Linked DNA regions of Chlorobaculum parvum NCIB 8327. The protein of the gene in region 1 binds, or shares a complex with, the protein of each later gene. Links are inferred from orthologs where the notes say so. Each region holds a gene or a part of one and is shown in the gene's direction. Other genes may lie near its edges.

Region 1 (3,103 bases):
CCATGAGCACCGACACAATCGGCCCACCCTTCCAGAGCGCGTGGAACATCGAATCCGGTGGCGTCGTGCCCATCCAGACATAGAATCCGAGAGAAACCGAGTAGGTCACCACAATCAGAATCGCCGTAAAAAAACCCTGCTTCATAGCGTACAAATTGAAAGGTTGGAGTTATCGGAATTCATGGGAAATTCCCCCCTTTGTTCAAAAACAGTACCAGGCAACTCATCGGCAGGCAGGTCAGCCCCCGCGGATCAAGCCATCTTCAATACAAACGAGTTACCACTGTGATAATGTAGTAACAAAGCACTTTCCCGACAACGACTAAAGTGAAGAAGAAGGTGGGAATATGGCGTTCAGGCAAAAAAAAATTCAGAAAACGTCCTGTTTAAAACCGGGAAGAACGGATTGTGATTTATGTATTTTAGGACTATCATAACACCGCAAACCAAGTCACCCGGAAGAAAAGTCGCCCATGATCCCCCAACGCATGATTGATGAAGTCCGACAGAGTTCGGACATTGTTGACATAGTGTCGGATTATGTCAGGCTCAATCCGTCAGGCCGCCACTTCAAGGCCCTCTCCCCCTTCACGCAGGAGAAAACCCCCTCCTTCATCGTTTCGCCCGACAAGCAGATCTACAAATGCTTTTCGAGCGGCAAGGGAGGCAACGTCTTCACCTTCATCATGGAGATGGAGAAGGTGACTTTCCCCGAAGCGGTCGAGATGCTGGCCAAGCGCGCCGGAGTGGACACCAGCAAATACCAGCTGCAGAAAGCGCAACAGGAAGACAAACAGGAAAGCAACCAGCATGAAACGCTCCGCTGGGCAGCCCGGTTGTTTCACCAAACTCTGGAGAGCGATGCAGGCAGGGCGGCGTATGCCTATCTCGTCGGCAAGCGTGGACTGGAAGCGAGCACGATCCGCAAATTCGGCCTCGGCTTTGCACCCGAAGCGTGGGAGTTCCTGCTCGACGCTGCCCGGCGTGACAACATTCCGGTCGAGCAGCTCACCGCCCTCGGCCTCGTGACGCGCCACCGGGAGCGCAACAGTCTATACGACACCTTCCGCAACCGGATCATCTTTCCGATTCTGACTGTCGGCGGACAGGTGGCCGGCTTCGGCGGCCGGACGCTCTCGAACGATCCGCAGACACCGAAGTACATCAACTCGCCGGAGAGCGCCATTTTCGAAAAGTCGAAACTGCTCTACGGAATGCACGCCGCCAAAAACGACATCCGCAAGCAGGAGACGGCAATTCTCGTGGAAGGCTACATGGACGTGATCGCCATGCACCAGGCCGGAGTCACCAACACGGTGGCCTCCTCGGGCACGGCACTCACCCGCTACCAGGCAAAAATTCTCAAGCGCTACACCTCGCGCGTTCTTTTTCTGTACGACGGCGACAACGCGGGCAAAAAGTCGATGCTTGCCGGCATCGACATCCTGCTCTCCGAGGGGCTTACCCCGTGGGTAGTCCTCCTGCCCGGTGGCGACGACCCCGACAGCTTCATCAGAAACTATGGCAAGGAGGCGTTTCTCGAAGAGCTCGAAAGTGAGAAAAGCTCATTCCAGGATTTCCAGCTCCGCTGTTATCGCGACGCCGGGCTCATGGAAAACCCTGATACCGCCTCCAAAGCGATCTCGGCCATGACCAAAAGCATCGCCTTGATCGCCGACCCCGTCCAAAAGGAGTTATACCTCGAAGAGCTGTCGAAAAAGCTTGACCTCAGCCGCCAGACGCTCCGCAAGGTGATGGCCTCCAGCAACGATGATCGTGCGCCTCGCTACGAATCACGGGGGCCAAGCCAGCAGAAAAGCTCGCCCGAAGTGAAGGCCGATAATCGCCCGATCTCTGTGGCCGAGCGCACCTTTCTCGAAGCGCTGCTCGAAAGCACCTTCTACGGCAACGAAGTGCTCGATTTCGCCGCTTCGCACGAATCGATGTTCACGCTTGAACACCCTGCTGCACGAGCAATCTTTACGCATCTGGTCGAACGCTTCCGCGAGATGGACGACAAAGAAGGCCACATCGACATCACCTCGGAAATCAGCTCCCTCGGCCTGGAAGAAGCACGCAACATCGCGCTCGACATCCTCTTCCGACTTCCGGTCAGCGAAACCAACCTCCCCTCCCCGCAGGAAGCCGCCCAGCACGCCCGCCGCTGCCTTTCTCACTTCCTCGTCGCAGTCAAAACCATCGTACTCGAACCGCTGCAACGCCAGAAGCAGGACATTCTCAACCGCCTCAACAGCACATCTGAAAAGCCGGAAGAGAAAAAGCTTTTCGCGCAACTCCACGACATCAACAACCAGCTCCGCGAAATGGAGCAGGAGGTTGACGAGTCGATCAGAGGGATTCTGGGAGAATAAAACTTTATCTATTCGATTCGAGAGCTTCTAATAAATATTTCTTATCCAACATCTATTAACGAAAGCAACAGAGCAATATGAGGCATTCCATAAAGCCAGCAATCGGGTACTCAATCATCTAACAGGAATACCAGAAACCCTTACTTTCGACTCTGCTTCCAAAACACCAATATTTGTTAATTCCCGACAAAAAGCCTCATACATACTATCAGGGCATTCCGAAGGACCAATGATTAAGCTGTCAAACATTTTACAAAAATCAATAGCAGAAAGCATAGGATGAATAGCAGAATCCAGAGGCATCTTGCATATTTTCTGTGAAAAACCCGCTATTTCATCCTCACCTGACTCAATTAATTGAGAAGAAAATTCTGGCAAACCGCATTCTGGCAAATAAATACAACGCCACTCACGCTCTTCTTGAAATCCCTTATGTTTAATACAGAAAACATTAACCAGAATCATTGAAACTATTGCATTTACAACAAGATCTGGACTTAGCCTCTTGAGAAAGAACTCATTATTTTTAACATTTTTGATTACCTCATCAAGCTCATAATAATACTGATCTTTTTCAGCATACAAAACAGGATTAAAGGATATACCCAAAGCTTGTGAAACGACTGATAGGGCTGGAATTCGAAGAACTATAGCAACATGATTTGACTGACCACCAAAAACTCTCCACATAGATAATCGACCTAATTCATTCTCACTTTCATCATGCTCTG
Region 2 (3,207 bases), 350 kb from region 1 along the record:
TGCTTCTGCCCCGATAATCGAAATTTCCGAAAAACCATCATGACGCAGGAATCGCTTTTCGATCCCGTTCCGGAACAACCGAAACAGCAAGCAGTCCCGGCCCTCGATCTCGGCTCGCTCGGCAAAGTCGTTCAGGAATGCCGGAAATGCAGGCTCGCTGAAACGCGCAACAGCGTGGTGTTCGGCGAAGGGAATCCCAAAGCGCGGGTTTTCGTTATAGGAGAGGCTCCCGGAGCGGATGAGGACGCGCAGGGGCGCCCCTTCGTGGGCCGGTCGGGTCAGTTGCTCGACAAAATTCTGCTCGCTATCGGCTTCGAACGCAGTGACGTCTATATCGGCAACATCATCAAGTGCCGACCGCCGCAAAACCGCAATCCGCTCGGTGACGAAATCGAGTGCTGCAAGCCCTGGCTAATGCAGCAGCTTGAAATCATCAAGCCGAACATCATTCTCCTTTTGGGTCGGGTAGCGGCAAACACCATTCTTGAGAACACGCTCTCGATGAGCGCCATGCGGGGCAAGCTGATCCGATGGAACGGATTCGACTGTTTTGTGACCTACCACCCGGCCGCGCTGCTCAGGAATCCAAACTGGAAGCGCCTTTGCTGGGAGGATGTGCAACTGCTCCGGGCGCATTACGACAAGGTCTGCCCGAACAGCTGACCGCATATGGAAACCATGATACGACGAGGAAAACAAGAGGAATGAAGCCGCGCGAAGCACAAGTAGATTTAAGCCGTGACATCGACTTCAGCAAAGAGAGTCGGGTGCCCCCCTACTCGATCGAGGTCGAACAGGAGGTGCTTGCCTGCATCCTGCTTGAAGACGACCCGATCGAACAGGTCATCCAGATTTTCGGCGACAACGGTGAATCGGTCTTTTACGAAAAGCGTCACCAGATCATCTACAAGGCGATGCTCACGCTTTACCAGAAGCGGCAGGGCATCGACCTCATCACGGTCAGCGAGGAGCTTTCGCGCGTCGGCGAGCTGGAGAACGTGGGAGGCCGCCCCTACCTCGGCGAGCTTTCCGGCAAGGTGATCAGCTCGGCCAACATCGAGTACTACGCCCGGCTGGTGAAGGAGAAGTTCCTCTACCGGCGGCTGATTTCGATTTCTTCGCACATTTCGAGCGCGGCCTACAACACCTCGATGGACATCTTCGACCTGGTCGAGAACGCCTCGCAGCAGTTCTTCAACATCTCGCAGGCGGGCATCAAGAAGAAGGCCACCAGCATCAAGGAGCTGCTCAAGACCGCGACCAGGATGATCGAGAATCTCGGCTCCTCCCACTCCTCGGTCACCGGCATCGGCTCGGGCTTTTCGGAGCTGGATGAATACACCGCCGGGTTCCAGCCGTCGGACATGATTATCATCGCCGCACGCCCGTCGGCCGGTAAAACGGCATTCTCCCTCGCCCTTGCTCGCAACGCCGCGGTGAACTTCAACACGCCGGTGCTCTTCTTCAGCCTTGAAATGGCCGAGATCCAGCTTGCCGTCAGGCTGATGTGCGCCGAGGCCTACGTCGAGTCCCAGCTCGTGCGCCGAGGCCAGATTTCACCCGAGATGATGAACAAGATCATCAACAGCATGGACGCCCTGGCCGATGCCAAGCTATTCATCGACGACACGCCGGGCATCTCGATCATGGAGCTGACCGCCAAGACCCGCCGCATGAAGCAGGAGCACGGTATCGGCATGGTGGTGGTCGATTACCTCCAGCTCGTCACTCCAGTCAGGGACGGCCGGTCGAACCGCGAGCAGGAGATCGCCCAGATTTCGCGTTCGCTCAAAGCGTTAGCCAAGGAGCTAAATATTCCGGTCATCGCGCTCGCGCAGCTCAACCGCTCCGTCGAACAGCGCTCCGGCGACCGGCGACCGCAGCTCAGTGACCTTCGCGAATCCGGCTCGATCGAGCAGGACGCTGACATGGTGATGTTCCTGTCGAGGCCGGAGATGTACGGCATCAAGAACTTCGAGGACGGCTCGTCGACCAAAGACATCACCGAAGTGGTGATCGGCAAGCAGCGTAACGGCCCGATCGGCACCATCAGGCTGCTGTTCCTGAAAAATTATGGACGTTTCCAGTCGACGGCCAACAGCTACATCACGGCCAGCGAACCTGAACAGCATCAGGTCGAAGCGCCACGCCCTGCGGCAGCGAGCTTTCCGGAGCCGCCATCCCTGCCCGAGCCGCCGCCGATTGACGACAGCTATCTCAACAACACGGATACCGCACCGTTTTAGCTCTTCCGTCTATGGTTTACAAAAAAGCACCGAACCCCTCCGGCGATGTGCCGGACGCCAGTGAAACCCCCGGCCATCAATTCGGCCCGGCAGCAAAGGAACGCCGCTACACCGGCATCGGCAGTTCGAAAGGTTTCGCGATCGGCGAGGCCCACGAGTTCGTTCAGGAGATCATCGATCATGAAATCGCTGAACTGAACGAGAGCAACATCGAGGAAGAGATCGAGCGCTTTCAGGCCGCCCTGAACCGCTCGGAAAAGGAGCTGAAAAAGATCGAGAGGGTCACCACCCGCAAAATCGGCAAGCTCTATTCCGACCTGTTCCAGGCGCAGATCATGCTGCTCAACGATCCGGTGCTGATCGAAAACATCACCCGCCGCATCCGCGAAGAGCTGAAACCGGCACATCTGGTCATCGAGCAGGAGTTCGAGCAGTACCTCGGCAACTTCATCCACTCCGACGACCAGATTTTCCGCGAACGGGCCGCCGACCTGCACGACATCAAGGAGCGGATCATCCGGAACCTGCACATCCGGAAACTGCACTCCTGGGTGCCCGAAGGCACCATCGTGGTCTCACACCACCTCTCGCCAGCAGACATCATTCTGCTCAGCCGCAGCAACGTCAAAGGGTTCGCCACCGACACCGGCGGCAAAACTTCGCACGTCGCCCTGATCTGCAAGTCGCTCAACATTCCGATGGTGGCCGGTCTCGGCAACTTCTCGCAGAAGATCGGTTCGGGAATGCCCGTCATTCTTGACGGCACGGAGGGGGTGATCATCACCGAGCCAAGTGAGCAGACCATCGGCGAGTACCAGCAAAAGCGGGAGGACGTAATCCGTCGGGAAGCCGACGATTCGGCGCTGGCGCATCAAAACGCATTCACGCGCTGCGGCATGCGGATCACGGTCTGCTCAAACATCGACTTCAAGGAGGAGATCGAACACCTAGAACCAACCGG

What was found.
Region 2: the proteins of dnaG (region 1) and dnaB are in contact, whole or in part, in a crystal structure (PDB 2R6A), measured with the Geobacillus stearothermophilus proteins. The link is inferred for Chlorobaculum parvum NCIB 8327 from one-to-one orthologs. Residues at the interface, in WP_049624496.1 of Geobacillus stearothermophilus: Lys456, Leu457, Leu458, Pro459, Ala460, Asn463, Ala464, Leu467, Leu535, Leu536, Ile537, Ala538, Gln544, Glu545, Asp548, Tyr549, His552; in WP_033016901.1 of Geobacillus stearothermophilus: Ser13, Glu15, Ala16, Gln18, Glu91, Leu92, Asp94, Ala95, Val96, Pro97, Thr98, Ala99, Ala100, Asn101, Tyr104, Tyr105, Ile108.

What each region holds. Positions count from the first base shown.
Region 1 is NC_011027.1:1,657,368-1,660,470, forward strand. The notes cover bases 60-2,930. They hold dnaG (DNA primase), read left to right. Parts: upstream 60-488; coding sequence 489-2,372; downstream 2,373-2,930. Other genes in these bases: CPAR_RS07685 (MotA/TolQ/ExbB proton channel family protein), read right to left, coding at 60-145; CPAR_RS07695 (DUF2971 domain-containing protein), read right to left, coding at 2,487-2,930. In the rest of the region: more of CPAR_RS07685, read right to left, coding at 1-59; more of CPAR_RS07695, read right to left, coding at 2,931-3,103. UniProt on the Escherichia coli protein: RNA polymerase that catalyzes the synthesis of short RNA molecules used as primers for DNA polymerase during DNA replication.
Region 2 is NC_011027.1:2,008,364-2,011,570, forward strand. What follows is about bases 1-2,975. They hold dnaB (replicative DNA helicase), read left to right. Parts: upstream 1-704; coding sequence 705-2,246; downstream 2,247-2,975. Other genes in these bases: coaBC (bifunctional phosphopantothenoylcysteine decarboxylase/phosphopantothenate--cysteine ligase CoaBC), read left to right, coding at 1-17; CPAR_RS09260 (uracil-DNA glycosylase), read left to right, coding at 40-663; ptsP (phosphoenolpyruvate--protein phosphotransferase), read left to right, coding at 2,258-2,975. Also shown: more of ptsP, read left to right, coding at 2,976-3,207. UniProt on the Escherichia coli protein: The main replicative DNA helicase, it participates in initiation and elongation during chromosome replication. Travels ahead of the DNA replisome, separating dsDNA into templates for DNA synthesis.